Regions from separate parts of the Streptomyces sp. NPDC047869 genome, predicted to be linked through region 3. Evidence: riboswitches for the same ligand, from Rfam matches in the RefSeq annotation. Region 3 holds a riboswitch; each other region holds the start of a gene.
What was found. A riboswitch is a leader RNA that binds a small molecule or an ion and turns the genes downstream of it on or off. The one in region 3 is predicted to bind cyclic di-AMP.
Positions count from the first base shown of each region.

Region 1: another riboswitch for cyclic di-AMP. It lies ahead of AB0924_RS20980 (transglycosylase SLT domain-containing protein); the one in region 3 lies ahead of AB0924_RS18675 (C40 family peptidase).
Region 2: another riboswitch for cyclic di-AMP. It lies ahead of AB0924_RS37860 (M23 family metallopeptidase); the one in region 3 lies ahead of AB0924_RS18675 (C40 family peptidase).

Region 1 is NZ_JBEYRK010000015.1:144,582-150,201, reverse strand. It holds gene AB0924_RS20990 (DUF2092 domain-containing protein) at 1-749, opposite strand, end outside; gene AB0924_RS20985 (polyprenyl synthetase family protein) at 995-2,005, opposite strand; cyclic di-AMP (ydaO/yuaA leader) riboswitch at 2,539-2,725, shown strand; gene AB0924_RS20980 (transglycosylase SLT domain-containing protein) at 2,729-3,214, shown strand; gene AB0924_RS20975 (Cof-type HAD-IIB family hydrolase) at 3,277-4,089, opposite strand; gene AB0924_RS20970 (FAD-dependent oxidoreductase) at 4,174-5,376, opposite strand; gene AB0924_RS20965 (ATP-grasp domain-containing protein) at 5,422-5,620, opposite strand, start outside.
Region 2 is NZ_JBEYRK010000054.1:17,979-23,598, reverse strand. It holds gene ribA (GTP cyclohydrolase II) at 1-45, opposite strand, end outside; gene AB0924_RS37880 (MarR family transcriptional regulator) at 195-734, opposite strand; gene AB0924_RS37875 (dihydrofolate reductase family protein) at 804-1,937, shown strand; tRNA gene AB0924_RS37870 (tRNA-Met) at 2,003-2,076, shown strand; gene AB0924_RS37865 (PP2C family protein-serine/threonine phosphatase) at 2,278-3,528, shown strand; cyclic di-AMP (ydaO/yuaA leader) riboswitch at 3,691-3,859, shown strand; gene AB0924_RS37860 (M23 family metallopeptidase) at 3,867-4,913, shown strand; gene AB0924_RS37855 (aldo/keto reductase) at 5,057-5,620, shown strand, end outside.
Region 3 is NZ_JBEYRK010000013.1:51,524-57,143, forward strand. It holds gene AB0924_RS18665 (ATP-dependent Clp protease proteolytic subunit) at 47-685, shown strand; gene AB0924_RS18670 (hypothetical protein) at 693-1,001, shown strand; cyclic di-AMP (ydaO/yuaA leader) riboswitch at 1,343-1,566, shown strand; gene AB0924_RS18675 (C40 family peptidase) at 1,570-2,043, shown strand; gene AB0924_RS18680 (ATP-binding protein) at 2,236-2,694, opposite strand; gene AB0924_RS18685 (helix-turn-helix transcriptional regulator) at 2,906-3,766, shown strand; gene AB0924_RS18690 (DUF397 domain-containing protein) at 3,776-4,000, shown strand; gene AB0924_RS18695 (8-amino-7-oxononanoate synthase) at 4,096-5,223, opposite strand; gene bioB (biotin synthase BioB) at 5,371-5,620, shown strand, end outside.

The DNA of each region.
Region 1 (5,620 bases), on a different contig from region 3:
AACTTCAGCGGCAGGCCCGTCTTCGCGTCCACGGCGATGCTGATGGCGCCGACCGTGGTGCCGGACTGCCTGGGCTTGATCAGCAGCTTGTAGGCGTCGCGCCCGGCGACCTGCGCGGTGCCGTCGACGGTCACGGACGTGGTGTCGTCGACCGCCTTCAGGGCCTCGTCGGCGAAGCCCTTCGGCGTGGCCGGCGGCTGCTCCGCCCGGTGCTCCCCGCCGGAGCCGGCGGTGGCGGAGTGGTGGACCTCGTTGCTCTTGCTGTCGTAGCCCCAGACGTCCTTGCCGTCGTGGATGAGGCTGTACTCGGAGCCGCTCTCCAGCAGCGACAGCTTCTGCCGGTCCGGGCCGTCGGTGGCCACGCGCAGCGTGTGCGTGCCGGAGACCAGCTCGGTGAGCTTGGACCGCGGGTCCGCGGCGGAGCCGTCGCCGTCACCGCGGGCCGCGCCGGACACCAGTCCGCTCTCCAGGCCGCCGAGGTCCGGCAGGCCGAGGTCGGTGCTGACCTTCACCGTGCCGGACAGCTGCTGCACGTCCGACTTGGCGATCTTGTCGATGAGCTGCTGTGCGGTGATCTTCGGCAGATCGGGGTCACCGGAGTCGGCGAGCGCCGGGACCAGCCCGATCGTGGCCGCCGCGACCCCCACCACCGCGACCGGGACCACGTACCGGGCGGCCTTGCGGCGTCCGGTGGGCAGGTCCTCGTCACGCGCGGCGCCCGTTGCGTCGTCGGATTCGTACGGTGCCATCTGTGCCTTACCTCCGTCGTCGGCGGCGGCTGTCCCCACACTGGTCCACCTGAGCCGCCATTCTCACCCGAATCGGTGAGGAGTGGTGATTTCCGTGGTTTCCATATGACCAAATCGGCCGTGAGGAAGCGTCAGACCACGGCACCAACTCCGTGTACGCCTGCGGTATGACACCCGAGGGCGGTCTCTCCCCCGACCCGTAGGGGTCGCGCGGGAGACACCGCCCTCGGTCGCCGACAGGGGGCTCAGCCGGCCCGGTGCACCACCGCGTCGCACAGTTCGAGCAGCGCCGCCTTGGAGTCGCACTCCGGCAGCGGGGCCAGCGCGGCGCGCGCCTCCTCGGCGTAGCGGACGGTGTCGCGGCGGGCCTGCTCCAGCGCGGGGTGCGCGCGGAGCGCGGTCAGCGCCTCGTCGAGCCGGGCGTCGTCGCCGAGGTCGGAGTCGAGCAGCTCGCACAGCGCGATGTCCTCGGGCAGCCCCAGCCGGGCCGCGCGCTCGCGCAGCCGGAGCACGGGCAGCGTCGGGATACCCTCGCGCAGGTCGGTCCCCGGGGTCTTGCCGGACTCGTGCGAGTCGGAGGCGATGTCCAGGACGTCGTCGGCGAGCTGGAAGGCGACTCCGAGCCGTTCGCCGTACTGGGTGAGCACGTCGACGACCGTCTCGTCGGCGCCGGACATCATCGCGCCGAACCGGCAGGAGACCGCCACCAGGGAGCCGGTCTTGCCGCCCAGCACGTCCAGGTAGTGCTCGACCGGGTCGCGGCCGTCCGAGGGGCCCGCGGTCTCCAGGATCTGGCCGGTGACCAGCCGCTCGAACGCGAGGGCCTGGACCCGGACCGCCTCGGGACCGAGGTCGGCGAGGATCTGGGAGGCGCGGGCGAAGAGGAAGTCGCCGGTGAGGACCGCGACGGAGTTTCCCCAGCGCGTGTTGGCGCTGTCCACCCCGCGCCGCACGGACGCCTCGTCCATGACGTCGTCGTGGTACAGCGTGGCCAGGTGGGTCAGCTCCACGACCACGGCCGACGGCACGATGCCGGGCGCGTACGGGTCCCCGAACTGCGCCGCGAGCATCACGAGGAGCGGCCGGAACCGCTTCCCGCCGGCCCGGACGAGGTGCTGCGCGGCCTCCGTGATGAACGGGACCTCGCTCTTGGTGGCCTCGAGCAAGCCTTCCTCGACAGCCGTCAATCCGGCCTGGACATCGGCTTCCAGAGCCTGGTCCCGCACGCTCAGCCCGAACGGCCCGACGACGGTCACGAGGGGTCTCCTGTCTGCTGGTGTCTGCTGGCGATTACACGGTTTGTCGATAGGTCGCTGCCCTCACTCAAGTCAGCGTATCCGGTCCTGTTTCGATCACCGAGGGCGCCCACCGGTCCGGCACGGACGGCATCGGACCACGATCGGCGCACTGCCGACCACCCGATAATACGGACATTAAGCGCCTTAATGCACCTTTTACGACGCGCAGCAAATCAGCCACGGGGTATCCGGCGGGGCCCTCACCCTCCGGTTCACCCTCACCGCCAAATCCCCCATGTCTGATTTGGAATACTTTGCTATTTCGTGAATTGGGTCACGCGCCCCCGTCCGGCCGCCCGACCCGGCCACCACCCGTTCTCCCTTGCGTCATCGGCCAGTTGAACATTGGCAGCCGCAAAGGATCAAGTACCCAAATCGGAACAGAACAAGGTCAACTTGGCTTTTACGTGAATCCGACACTTGTTCCGGACATGTGCTCTCGCATACGTTCCGGCCAGTCGAGCGGAACGCCGAATCCTGCCGCCGCCCGACACCACCCATCGACGAACTCATTCGTACGGCAGGAGCGGGGGACCCAGGTAAGTTCGCCGGACCGGACGACGCGTGTCGTCACCGGAACGGCAAGGGGTTAAGTCGTGCCGCCTCGGGGGCGGCACGGCCGGGCACCTCCCCGCCCGAACCCGACAGCTCACCTCGCAGGCGACGGAGAGGAACTTCCCCATGCCTGCTGCCGCCCAGCCCCGCCGCGTCCGCACCAGCCGCCTCGTCCGCAGGCTCGCCGTCCTCGGCACCGGCGCCGCCGTGCTCGCCCTTCCGGTCGCCGGTGCGACCAGCGCCTCCGCGGCCGACTCCGCCGGCTCGACCGGGACCACCCTCGCCGGGTACCCGAACAACCTCGACGGCTGGATCCGCGAGTCCCTCGCGATCATGGCGGAGAAGCACATCCCGGGCACCTACAACGGCATTCACCGCAACATCATCCGCGAGTCCTCGGGCAACCCGCGCGCCATCAACCTGTGGGACTCCAACGCCGCCAAGGGCATCCCGTCCAAGGGCCTGCTCCAGGTGATCGACCCGACCTTCAACACCTACCACGTGGCCGGAACGGCGTTCGACCCCTACGACCCGGTCGCGAACATCACGGCCGCCTGCAACTACGCGGCCGCCCGCTACGGGTCGATCGACAACGTCAACGGCGCCTACTGACCGGCACCCGTGGGGGGCGCCACCTGACCGGCGCCCCCCACGGGCCGCTGTTCGCGTCCCGGTCAGCCGGCCGTGAACAGTCCTTCGAGGACGACGGCGACGCCGTCGTCCTCGTTCGACGTCGTGACCTCGTCCGCGACCGCCTTGAGTTCGGGGTGGGCATTGGCCATGGCGACACCGCGGCCCGCCCAGTCGAACATGGGGATGTCATTGGGCATGTCGCCGAAGGCCAGGGCCTGTTCGGCGGTGATCCCCAGATGGCCGGCGGCGAGCGCGAGCCCGGTCGCCTTGGTGACCCCGCACGGCTGGAGTTCCACCGTGCCCGGCCCCGACATGGTGACCGTGGCCAGCGAGCCCACCGCCGCGCGCGCGGTCGCCGCCAACTCGTCGTCCGACAGCGTGTGATGGCGCAGCAGCACCTTGCTGATGGGCTCGCGCCACAGGTCGTCCCGCCGGCCGACCCGCACGGCGGGCAGCGTCGGGTGGGGCATCAGATACCCGGGCTCGATCAGCGTGAGCCCGTCCACGCCGTCCTGGTCGACGGCCGCGAAGACCTGCCCCACCTCGGCCTCGATCTTGCCGAGCGCCGTCTCCGCCAGTTCCCGGTCCAGCCGCACCGACCACAGCAGGCGGCCGGTGCCGGCGTCGTAGACCTGCGCCCCCTGCCCGCACACCGCGAGCCCCGTGCAGCCGAGGGCGGCCAGGAGCGGCCGCACGCGGGGGGCCGGCCGGCCCGTCACCACCAGGTGCCGGGCACCGGCCCTCCTCACCCGCTCCAGCGCGGCGAGTGACCGGTCGGAGACGGTGTCGTCGCCGCGCAGCAGCGTCCCGTCCAGGTCGGTGGCGATCAGTGCGTACGGGGGAGGTGCGGCCATGATCAGAGAATACGGACCGCACGCCCAGCCGACTCACCCGGTTCTCGCCGGACTTGAGGTCCGGCCGTGAGCCTCTTCCCGGTCTCAGCCGTGGGCCGCGGCCAGGTGCTTCACCAGACGCGGTGAGGCGAACTCCGTGCCGCACACGAAGCGCATCACCGGGCCGTAGGAGGACGCCGCGGGAAGTCCGGTGAAGTACAGGCCGGGGACGGAGGAGACGTAGCCGGCGCCGAGCCTCGGGGCGCCCCGGCTCACCACCAGGCGGGTGCGCAGTCCGTGCCCGAGGAAGTCCATCGCGGCGATGTCCACGCGGTAGCCGGTGGCCGCCACGACGTGATCGGCGGCCAGCCGCTCGACGCGGCCGCCGTGGGTGCGGACGGTGAGCACCGGGCTGCCGTCCGGGGCCTCGGCGCCCAGCACCCGGTCGACCTCATGGACCTGGACCTTGCCCACGAAGCGCTCGCTCAGCCACCAGGCGCCGAGCGGGCCGAGGACCCTGCGGACCAGGTGGTGACGGGTCCGGGCGGGCAGGAAGCGGTACGGCTGGGCGTAGCGGCTGAGTGCCCACAGCGACCAGGCGCGGCCGAACGGCGACTCGGGGCGCAGCCTCGGCTGGCGCCAGGGCGGGGCACCGAACGCGACCCGGCCCCGGCCGCGCGAGACGACGCGCACCCGTGCGCCGGCCTCGGCCGCGAGGGCCGCGGTCTCCAGGGCGGACTGGCCGGCACCGATGACGATCAGCTCCTGGCCGGCGAAACGGCCGAGGTCGTGGTGCTGGGAGCTGTGGGAGACCGGGGAGGCGGGCGCGGGCCCGTCGCCGGCCGCTCCGGCCAGCTCCGGCGGGAGGTGGGCCAGGCCGGACAGGCCGGTGGCCACCACGACCGCGCGGGCGGTGAACAACTCCCCCGAGTCCAGTTTCAGTTCGAAGGCGCCGTGCTCGCCGCGCTCCGCGGAGACCACCCGGACCCGCTCAAGGCCGGGGACGAGCCGCTGCTGGAACCACTCGCCGTAGGCGATGAAGGTCTCCACCGGGATGATGTCCTCGTCGGTGACCAGCCGGCGCACGCCGGCCGCGTCGCAGTAGTCGGCGAGGGTGTGGCCGGGTTGCGGGCAGTCGAGGCTGGAGGCGGCCGGGGTCGACTTGAGGAGCATGCCCTCGGGCATGTGGTCGCGCCAGCTCACCATGGGGTCGCCGAACACGCGGACGGGGATGCCGCGCGCCCGCAGATGGGCGGCGGTGGACAGGCCGAACGGCCCGGCCCCGATGACTGCAACCGGTCGGATCACGAAGTCCCTCCCCAGGACGCGGTACGCCACCTTCGTGGCCTTTGCCTACTTCGTGGTGTGCGGGGTGCCGGCGCCGCGGCGGCTGGTCCGCCACAGCTGATGGAGGTGCTTCGCGCCCGGGCGCACGAAGCGGGCGAGCATCGTGAGGAACGGCAGCGGATCGTCACCCGCGAACCAGGCCAGCTCGGTCCCGCTCGCCCTGGCCGGCGCGTGCGGCGTCGTGTAGCCGCTGCGGCGGTAGGCG
Region 2 (5,620 bases), on a different contig from region 3:
CACCCGGACGCGGGCGCGCGGGGTGGCGGCGGGGGTGTCGGACATGCGGGCCTCCGGGTTCCGTCCCTTGGCACCTGCTTCAGATTTGAAGCAGTGGCTAGGTCCGGGACCCTATCGCATGCTTAAAAGTTAAAGCAACGCATTTCGCAGGGGCGCCGCGCGGCGCCCGCGCCCGGGCCGGGCGCGGGCCGCGCTCAGGAGCGCGGCGGCTCGGGCGGCTGCCCCGAACAGGGCGACGACCGCCGCCGCCACGGCACGTCCTCCGCCGCGGCCCCCGTCTCCTCCCCCTCCAGCACCCGGGCCACCCCGGCACAGATCTCTTCCAGCTGCCCCACCTGCTCGGGCGTGAGCCGGTCGAACAAGGTGGTGCGGACCGTCTCGACGTGTCCGGGTGCCGTACGCTCCAGCACGGCCATCCCCTCCTGCGTCAGCACCGCGAGACTGCTGCGCCGGTCCCAGCGGCAGTCCTCCCGGCGCACCAGCCCGTCCCGCTCCAGCCTGGTCACCGCGTAGGTCAGCCTGCTGCGGGTGATCTTCAGGGTCTCGGCGAGGTCGGTCATGCGCAGTCGCCGCTCGGGCGCCTCGGAGAGGTTGGCCAGCACGGAGTAGAACAGGTGGGGCATGCCGGCCTCCTGCTGGAGCTGCCGGTCGATGGCGTCCTCCAGCAGCCGGGAGGCGGCGATGTAGGCGCGCCAGGCGCGCTGCTCCTCGGGAGTGAGCCAGCGGGTCGTCATGTCGCCAGTGTAAGTTTGTTTCAAACTTGAACCAAGACTCCGCCGGGGTCTTCGCGAGGGAGCGCGCCGATGCCGTACCCGTACGTCCTGCTGTCCGCCGCCGTCTCCCTCGACGGCTACCTGGACGACACCGGCCCCGACCGGCTGCTGCTCTCCGGCCCGGCCGACTTCGACCGCGTCGACGAGGTGAGGGCCTCGGTGGACGCCATCCTGATCGGCGCCGGCACCATCCGCGCCGACAACCCCCGGCTCCTCGTCAACTCGCCCGGGCGGCGCGCCGCCCGGGTGGCCGAGGGCCGGCCCGCGTACCCCCTGAAGATCGCCGTCACCGCCTCCGGCGACCTCGACCCGGCCGCGCACTTCTGGCACACCGGCGGCGAGAAGCTCGTGTACACCACGGACCGGGGCGCCGGGCGGGCCGCCCGCGTCCTCGGCGCGACCGCCGACGTGGTGACCCTCGGCCCCGAGCTCGACTGGCGCGCCCTGCTGGAGCACCTGCACGACGTGCGCGGAGTGCGGCGCCTGATGGTCGAGGGCGGCGGAACCGTCCACACCCAGCTCCTCCAGCAGGGTCTCGCCGACGAACTCCAGCTCGTCCTCGCCCCGCTCTTCGTCGGTGACCCGGCCGCCCCGCGCCTGTTCGGCCCGGGGGCGTACCAGGGCGGCCGGCTCCGGCTCACCGAGTCCCGCCGCATCGAGGACGTCGTCCTCATGCGCTACGAACCCACCGCCCCCGGCACCGGCCCCGCGCCGGCCGCCGCCGACCGGCGCTGGCTGGCCACCGCCTGCGAGCTGGCCGCCCTGTGCCCGCCCTCCCGCACCGCGTTCAGCGTCGGCGCGGTCGTGGTGGCCGCCGACGGCACCGAGCTGGCCCGCGGCCACTCGCGCGAGGGCGGCGACCCCGTGGTGCACGCCGAGGAGGCGGCCCTGGCGAAGCTGGACCCGGCCGACCCCCGGCTGCCCGGTGCCACCGTCTACAGCAGCCTGGAGCCCTGCTCGCGCCGCGCCTCCCGCCCCGCACCCTGTGCCGAGCTGATCATGCGCGCGGGCGTGCGCCGGGTGGTCACGGCCTGGCGGGAGCCGGACACCTTCGTCCCCGGCGCCGACGGCAGCGGGGTGCTGGCGGCCGCCGGTGTGGACGTCATCCTGCTCCCCGAGTACGAGGGCCCCGCCAAGGCGCCGAACGCCCATCTGCTGCCCTGAGCGGCACCGCGCGGAAACGTGTGTGCCGAGCACTCCGCGGATGGCGTATGCTTGAGACACAACGACGCGGGGTGGAGCAGCTCGGTAGCTCGCTGGGCTCATAACCCAGAGGTCGCAGGTTCAAATCCTGTCCCCGCTACTGAAGACTCAGGGCCGGAATCCAGTACATGGATTCCGGCCCTGAGTGTTTCCCGCCCGGCTCCCGCCGGATACCGAGGGAGCCGCGCCCACAAGGCGAGTGGCGTACGTCACAGCAGGTCATCCGCTCGGGCCACAGCAGTCGCCCGCCTCCCGCGCCCCCGCCACGCTGGTCGTACGTCGAGGACACGGGAGACCAGCAGTGCGCCCTGGTGAGGTGGAGGAGAGCCCGTACCCCAGGGCGGGCGACAGGTTCCCCGGCGGACCCGTCCCGGACCCGGGCCCCGGCCCCGTGCCCCTGCCGCCGGAACGGGGCCGCCGCCGCGTCGCGCGCACCCTGCCCCACGCCCTCTCCCTCCTGCTCATCGCGGGCGGGCTGCTGTACGACCTGCTCACCCCGCGCGACTTCACCGCCGTGCCCTTCTTCACCGCCGCTCCGCTGGTCGCCGCGCCCCTGGCCTCGCTGCGCACCACGCTCCTCACCGGGCTGGCCGCCCTGGCCGCCACCTATGTGGTGCACGCCCACTTCGGCCCGGGCCTGGACGTCAACACCGTCACCCAGATCGTCACCGTGGCCACGGTCGCCCTGCTGGCCGTCGTCATCAACCGGGTCGTACGCCTCGGCGACCGGCGGCTCGCCTCCGTCCGGGAGATCGCCGAGGCCGCCCAGCGGGCCGTGCTGCCCGAGCCCGCTCCCCGCATCGCCGGCCTCGACATCGCGGCCCGGTACGAGGCGGCGCAGGAGGGCGCGTTCATCGGCGGCGACCTGTACGCGGTGCAGGACGGCCCGCACGGCGTACGGCTGGTCGTCGGGGACGTGCGCGGCAAGGGGATGGGCGCGGTCGCCGCCGTCGCCGTGGTGATCGGGGCGTTCCGGGAGGCCGCCGAGCACGAGGCCACGCTGGAGGCGGTCGCCGGGCGGCTGGAGCGGGCGCTGGCCCGCGAGGGCACCCGGCGCGGGGTCGACGCACTGGAGGGCTTCACCACCGTCGTCCTCGCCGAACTGCCCCACGGGGAAGGGGTGGTGCGGGTCGTCAACCGCGGTCATCCGCCGCCCCTGCTGCTGCACGCCGACGGCACGCTGCGCGCCCTGACCGCTGACGACCCCGCGCTGCCGCTCGGCATGGGCGACCTCGGCCGGTGGCCCGACCGCGCGGCCGAGTACCGCTTCCCGGCCGGTTCCACCCTGCTGCTGTACACCGACGGCCTCACCGAGGCCCGTGACGCCCACGGCCGGTTCTACGATCCGGTGCGCCGGCTCGCCGGGCGCCGCTTCCCCGACCCGCCCACTCTGCTCATCCGGCTCGCCGCGGAGGTCAGGCGGCACTCCGGGGGCGGCATGGCGGACGACATGGCGCTGCTGGCCGTACGCCGGCCCGGGGCGGATGTGACCAACAGTGATCGGACGGCAGCCCTCCGCTTCACTGCTGAGTCACCATCAAAAACTCCGTGACTCCTGAATGCGGGTCAACTCGCCCCTTTTTCACGGCCGTGCGGCGTACGTCCACCCTCGGGAACATTAATGATCAAGCCGAACGGCTTGGAATCTCACAGGTGGGTCTATTAACGTTCGATAACGCAGCGCGGTCGTCCCAGCCGTCACAAGAGGCGGCTCCGTGCGCACGCGCCGAATCCCGCAAGGGAACCGGGGAACCACCACCTTGGGGTGAATCACGCGGATGCCACCGTGAACCGATCGGGTTCTCGGTACGTATACGCGCGTAGGAGACCTTCCTGCTCCGAACCCGTCAGCTAACCCGGTAGGCGGAGGAAGGAAAGGAGTACGCCCGCGTGGCGTCCAACCGGCCTGCCCCCGAAGCCCCCTACGTGCCCAGCCAGCGTGACACCGAAACATTCGGCTACGGCGGCTACAGCGCCGAAGAGGGTCCCTGGGAGGAATGGAACCCCACCGAGGAGTCCATCCGTCCCGTACGCGGCCGGCACCGCGTCGCCAAGCAGCGCGGCGGGCTCGCCCGCAGCTCCACCGTCCTCGGCGTCGGCGTCATAGCGGCAGTCGGCGCGGGCGGCATGGCCAGTGCCCACACCGGCAAGCCGCCGGTGTCCATCTCGATGCCCGACCTGCCCTCCGTCGGCTCCCTGTTCGACGACGACCACTCCGAGGCGTCCAAGGCCACCACGGCCTCACTCAGCTCGGTCGGCACCACCGCCGCCGACAGTGAGCAGGACGCCTCCGACGCGGGGGAGACCCTGCGCAACCGGATCATGACGCAGGCCGAGCAGCAGCAGAGCAAGGCCGACTCCACGGCCACCGCGGCAGCGGCCGCCGCCGCCGGGCAGAAGGCCGCCGACGCGGCCGCCAAGGCGCAGAAGGAGGCCAAGGCCGAGGCCGAGGCCAAGGCCGCCGAGGCCAAGAAGGAGGCCGAGGCCGCCGCCGCGAAGAAGGCCGAGGCGGAGCGGCTGGCCGAGCTGGCCAAGCAGTACACGCTGCCGACGTCCTCGTACACGATCACCTCGACCTTCGGCCAGGCCGGTTCGATGTGGTCCTCCGGCTACCACACCGGCCTCGACTTCGCCGCGCCCACCGGCACGCTGATCAAGGCCATCCACAGCGGCACCGTCACCGAGGCGGGCTGGGCCGGCGCCTACGGCTACCGCACCGTCCTCACCCTCGACGACGGCACCGAGCTCTGGTTCTGCCACCAGTCCTCGATCAGCGTCTCCGCCGGCCAGAAGGTCAGCACCGGCGACGTCATCGGACGTGTCGGCGCCACCGGCAACGTCACCGGCCCGCACCTGCACCTGGAGGTCCACCCCGGCGGCGCGGCCACCGGCATCGACCCGATGGCGTGGCTGCACGGCAAGGGCCTCAACCCCTGAGCCCGGCCCGGGCCTCCTGACCCCGGCCCCCGGCATCTCGATCCGGCAGCCCTGACGCCCCGGCGTCAGGGCTGCGGCCGTGTTCACACACCGTTCGCACGGTCCCGGAATGGGCGGTACCGGGGTGATCGTTGTAACCGGACATGACTGCTTCTCTGCGCAAACTCGGCTCCTCCGACCTCGAGGTCTTCCCGCTCGCCCTCGGCGGCAACGTCTTCGGCTGGACCGCCGACGAGGAGACCTCCTTCGCCGTCCTCGACGCCTACACGGGGGCCGGCGGCAACTTCGTCGACACCGCCGACTCCTACTCGGCGTGGATCGAGGGCAACGAGGGCGGCGAGTCGGAGACGATCATCGGCAAGTGGCTCAAGGCCCGCGGCAACCGCTCCGACGTCGTCGTCGCGACCAAGGTCAGCCAGCACCCGGAGTACCAGGGCCTCACCGCGGCCAACATCAAGGCCGCCGCCGACGCCTCCCTGCGCCGCCTGGACACCGACTACATCGACCTCTACTACACGCACTTCGACAAGCCCGAGGTGCCGGTGGAGGAGATCGTCGGGGCCCTGGACGAGCTGGTGAAGGCGGGCAAGGTCCGGCAGATCGCCGCCTCCAACATCAGCCCCGAGCGGCTGCGGGCCTCCCTCGACTTCTCCGACCGCGAGGGCCTGGCCCGGTACGTGGCCCTCCAGCCCCACTACAACCTGGTC
Region 3 (5,620 bases):
CAGACGCGGGGCCGCTGGAGGCCCCGTCGCGAGGAGGGGTACGTCCATGGCACGACCGTCCGCCCGCCACGTCCTGCCCGAGTTCACCGAGCGCACGGACACGGGCCGGGACCGCACGCTCGATCCCTACTCGAAGCTGTTCGAGAACCGGGTCGTCTTCCTCGGGTCAGCTCTCGACGACGCCGCGGCGACCGATGTGATCAGCCAGTTCATGCAACTCGAACACACCGCGCCGGACCGGGACATCACGCTGTACCTCAACTGCCCGGGCGGCTCGTTCGGCGCCATGACCGCCGTCTACGACACGATGCGCTACGTCCGCTGCGACGTGGAGACCTACTGCCTGGGCCAGGCCGCCTCCGCCGCCGCGGTCCTGCTCGCGGCCGGCGCCCCGGGCAAGCGCTTCATCCTGCCGGGCGCGCGCGTGGTGCTCGAGCAGCCCGCGCTGCCCGAACCGGCCCAGGGACAGCCGAGCGACCTCCTCATCCAGGCCGGGGAGCTGACCCGGATGCGGGCGCTGATGGAGGAGATGCTGGTCCGGCACACCGGGCGCACGCCGGAGCAGGTCGGCCAGGACCTGGAGCGGGATCTGGTGCTGGACGCGCGGGGCGCGCTGGCGTACGGACTGGTGGACGGTGTCGTCCCGAGCCGCAAGACCGCCCCCGGCGCCGAGCGGGCGGAGTGACCCGCCGATGCTGCCGCCGGAGCTTCCGCCGCTGCCCGCGCTGACCAGGGCCGAGGGCGAGCTGATCGACCGTTACCTGGAGGCGGTCGACCTGCTCGGCCGGATCAACCCGGCGCGGCCGGGAGACACCTACAGCGGGCTGCGCGCGGCGCAGGCCCTGGTGCGCAAGGCGGCCGAGCTGCGCGACGCGCTCGCCCTGATGCACCGGCGGGGCGAGGCGGAGCTGCACGGGGACACGCTGGCACGGGCGCTGCGGGTGCTCGACGGTGAGCGCCGTACCGCGCGCGTCGTGCTCCCGCCCGATTGCGTGGGCTGACCCGGACGCCGGTTCCCGCGCCGGGTGGACCCGATCGTCGACGGTCCGCCCGGCGTGGAGTTGAAACGGCCCGAACGACGTACCCCCGGCCGGAGTATCTCCAGGCTGTTTTTCTGACCCTCCGACTTGCGCGATCGGCGGATCAAGGACGTGCGCGGAGGTGCTTCTTCCCAGGTCCGGGGCTACGTCCGGGAGTTGACGGCAACTCGAACAGAGCAGTGTCCACCCGAACGGGTGAGTGGTGAGTAACGCCACAAATCCCCGGTTCCGTTGGGATTTTCGGACACCTGTGAGTGAAGATCCCTGTCTGACGACAAGCCCCCGCCACCGCGGCGGGGCGATCCGTGCGGACGCCGAGTCCTGCCGCCGCCCGGATGACCGGTCGACAGGAGTGGATCGGCAGGAGTGGAGGACCCAGGCAAGACGGGTCGCCGGGACGGACGTTCGTCGCAGACGGACGGTCGTGCCGAGCAGCCCTTGGGGTGAAGCCGCGGCAACGCGGCCGGGCCACTTCGCCAGCCCGAATCCGACAGGTCATCCTTCACAGGCGGCTGACGAAGGGTTGCGCATGACTGCGCTGAATCGTGTCCCGTCGATGATGGCCCGGGCCGGTACGGCCTCGGCTCTTACGCTTGCAGCGGTGGGCGGCTCCATCGCCGTGCCCGGCCTGGCCGGCGAGGCCTCGGCCGCCACGCTGGCGACGAAGGCTCTGCACATCGCCGCCTCCAAGAAGGGCTCCCCTTACCAGTACGGGGCAACCGGTCCGCGCCGATTCGACTGCTCGGGTCTGACGCTCTACTCGTTCAAGAAGGCGGGCAAGAAGCTGCCGCGTACGGCAGCCCAGCAGTACAACCGGACCCGGCATATTTCCGCCGGCCACCGCAGGGCCGGTGACCTGGTCTTCTTCCACTCTGGATCCAGCGTTTACCACGTCGGCATCTACGCCGGGAAGGGCAAGATCTGGCACGCCCCGAAGACCGGGGCCGTGGTGCGGCTCGAGAAGATCTGGACACGGAGCGTCTGGTACGGCCGGGTCAGCTGACCCCGCCCCGCCCCTGGAGCGGCTCCAGCAGCAGGGCCGCTCCCCCTGACCGTCGGCGCCGTCCCGGTGCCCGCCTGAAGCACGCGGGCGGCCCCGGGGCGGCGCGGCCGCGTCCGGCTCCGTGGCGAGCCGCCGGGGCGGCCGCAGGGCCGCGCGCCGGGCCGTGGTCCCCCGGCTTCCGCAGTTCCTCTTCTAGGGTTCCTGCTGCCCGGCCGCCGTGAGCTGCTCCCCCTGGGGGGTCCACGGCAGTTCGATCGACACCGTCTTGCCGCCCTCGCGGGTGGGGCGGACGCGGAGTCTGCCGCCGCACTCGGCGGTGAGCCAGCGGATGATGACCATGCCGCGCCCGTTGTCCTGCTGGACGGCGGCGGGCAGTCTCTTCGGAAAGCGCGGATGGCTGTCCGTGACGCCGATGCGCAGGTGTTCGTCACGGTCCAGCGCGATGTCGACCGTGAAGGTGGGTGACTGACCGAAGGTGTGCTGCACGGCGTTGGTGGCGAGTTCGGAGACGATGAGTCGCACGGTGTCGGCCACGTCGGTGTCCGACGGCAGGCCCCACTCCGCGAGGGTGCCCACCACGTAGGAACGGGCCGCGGAGACCGAGGCGGGATCGCTCGGCAGAGTGACGGATGCTTCCAGGTGGTCTGCCATGGCGACGTCGTCCCTTTCCCACGGGACCGCAGTCCGACGAGGAGCGGATGGTTCGAGTACGGTCCCGGACTGGTGCTTCTTCGCCAGACTGCCATCACCGGGCCGGTCAGGGGAGCGATCCACCAAGATATGCATATATCTGTCGCCCGAAGCGGTGAACTCTGCGACGCGAGACCGTATCCGGGCGGCCCGGAAGGAGTAAGGAGTTCCCATGCAGAACGGTCCCGCGGTGCGGCGCCGCAAGCTGGGCGCCGAACTGCGTGCGCTGCGCACCGGGGCCGGGCTCACCAGTGGCGAGGCGGCCCTTCTGGTGGGCTGGCACCAGTCGAAGGTGAGCCGCATCGAGACCGGCGCCAGTGGGGTGAGGCCGGCGGACGTGCGGTTACTCCTCGACGCCTACGACGTCCGGGACCGGCAACTGCGCGACATGCTCCTGATGTTGACGGGCTCGGGGGACGCGGGCGGCCGCAACCGCTGGTGGCACGCGTACCGGGGCGTCCTGCCGCCCACCTACCGCGACTTCATCAGTCTGGAGTCGCAGGCGAGCGGGATGCGCACCCTGGAGACCACGGTGGTTCCCGGCCTTCTGCAGACGCCGGAATACGCTCGCGCGGTGACCCGGGCAGCGGTGGAGGGAGTGGACGAGGAGCGGCTGGACGCCCTGGTGGAGGTGCGGCTGGCGAGGCAGGACGTGCTCCGGTCCGAGCCGCCGCTGGAGCTGACCGCGGTACTGGACGAGGCGGTGCTCAGGCGGGAGGTCGGCGGCCCCGAGGTGATGGCGCGGCAACTGGAACGGCTGATGGAGGCCGCCCGGCTGCCCCAAGTGCGGCTCCAGGTACTGCCGTTCGCGGCGGGGGCGCATGTCGGCCTCACCGGGCCTTTCGTTATCTTCTCATTTCCGCGCACTTCTGATCTGGACGTGGTTGTTCTCGACCAGTTGACGAGTAGCCTCTACCTGGAACGGAAAGAAGACCTCATGGCCTACGCCGAGGCCTTCGACACCCTTCAGTTCCACGCCCTTTCACCCGAGGAATCGTTGGACTACATCGCCGGGATAGGTGACGGCGCGTAAGGAGGCACCATGACAGCACTGCCTCGGAACGTCCCAGCCAGTACCGATCTGCACGACGTGCGGTGGCTGCGCAGCAGCTACAGCACCGGAGCGAACAACTGCGTGGAGACGGCCCGGCCGCACTCCGGCCCGTGGGCCGGACTGCTCGCCGTGCGCGACTCCAAGGCTCCGGCCGGACCCGCGCTGCTCTTCTCCCCCGGGAGCTGGGCGGGCTTCGTGGCAACGCTCCGGTGACCGGGTCGAACCCGACCTGACCACCGGCCGGCGGGCCGACCCCTACTGATCAGATCCGATCACTTTCGCCAGACGTGCGGCCGTGTCACGCCGACTCATGGTCGCGCCTCGCGAATCACACGTACAGCGCGTTCGATCTCGGCCCCGGAGAGGTCCGCACGGGCGGTCAGCCGCAGCCGCGAGATGCCGTCGGGCACGGAAGGAGGACGGAAGCAGCCCACGGCCAGGCCTGCCGTACGGCAGTCGGCCGCCCAGCGCACGGCCTGCTCCGGGGACGGAGCCCGCACGGAGACCACCGCGGCGTCCGGTCGTACCGCCTCCAGACCCGCGGCGGTCAGCCGTGCGTGCAGTTCGGCGGCGACCGCGCGGGCCCGTTCCGCCCGCGACGGCTCGCGCCGCAGCAGCCTCAGCGCCGCGAGCGCGGCGCCCACGGCCGCGGGGGCGAGACCGGTGTCGAAGATGAACGTGCGGGCGGCGTTGACCAGGTGGGCGACGACCCGGGCCGGCCCCAGCACCACACCGCCCTGGCTGCCGAGCGACTTCGACAGTGTCGCCGTGACGACCACGTCCGCGGCGCCCGCGAGCCCGGCGGCGTACGGGGCGCCCCGGCCGCCGTCGCCCAGCACCCCGAGCCCGTGCGCGTCGTCCAGGACCAGGCCCGCGCCGTGCTCACGGCACGCCTCGGCCAGGGCGGCCAGCGGTGCCGCGTCGCCGTCGACGGAGAACACCGTGTCGGAGACGGCGATCGCCGGTCCCGGGTGCGTGCCCAGCGCCTTGCCCACGGCCTCCGGGTCGGCGTGCCCGACCACCTGGGTGTTGCCCCGGGCGAGCCGGCAGCCGTCGATGAGCGAGGCGTGGTTGCCCGCGTCGGACACGATCAGGGACCCGTGCGGGCCGAGCGCGGTGACCGCGGCCAGGTTGGCGGCGTAGCCGGAGGAGAAGACCAGGGCCGCCTCGAAGCCGCAGAAGTCCGCCAGTTCCCGCTCGAGCTCGGTGTGCAGCTCGGTGGTACCGGTGACCAGCCGGGAACCGGTGGACCCGCCGCCCCAGGTCCGGGCGGCCCCGGCCGCTCCCTCGGCGACCTCGGGATGGTGGGCGAGACCCAGGTAGTCGTTGCTCGCCAGGTCCAGCAGCGGCGAGTCGGCCGGGCGCGGGCGCAGGGTCCGTACGAGTCCGGCGCGACGGCGCGCCTCGGCCTGCTCGTCGATCCAGCCGAACGCCATGGGTCCTCCGGGGCTTTTGTAGGTAGCGGACAGACACTAGCCGTACGGCCCTCCACCCAGGGTGTGGCAATACCCACACGGTGAACCGTCTCCGTTGTGCAAACTCTCCTTGGCCCGAGGCGGTCCCGTAGGACAGGATCGTGCCTCATGGACCTGCTGAACACGCTGGTGGACAAGGGGCTTCGGCGCGAGTCGCCGACCCGCGACGAGGCTCTCGCCGTGCTCGCCACCTCCGACGACGACCTGCTCGATGTGGTGGCCGCGGCCGGCAAGGTGCGCCGGCACTGGTTCGGCCGGCGCGTGAAACTCAACTATCTGGTCAACCTCAAGTCCGGCCTGTGCCCTGAGGACTGCTCCTACTGCTCCCAGCGGCTCGGCTCCACCGCCGGCATCCTCA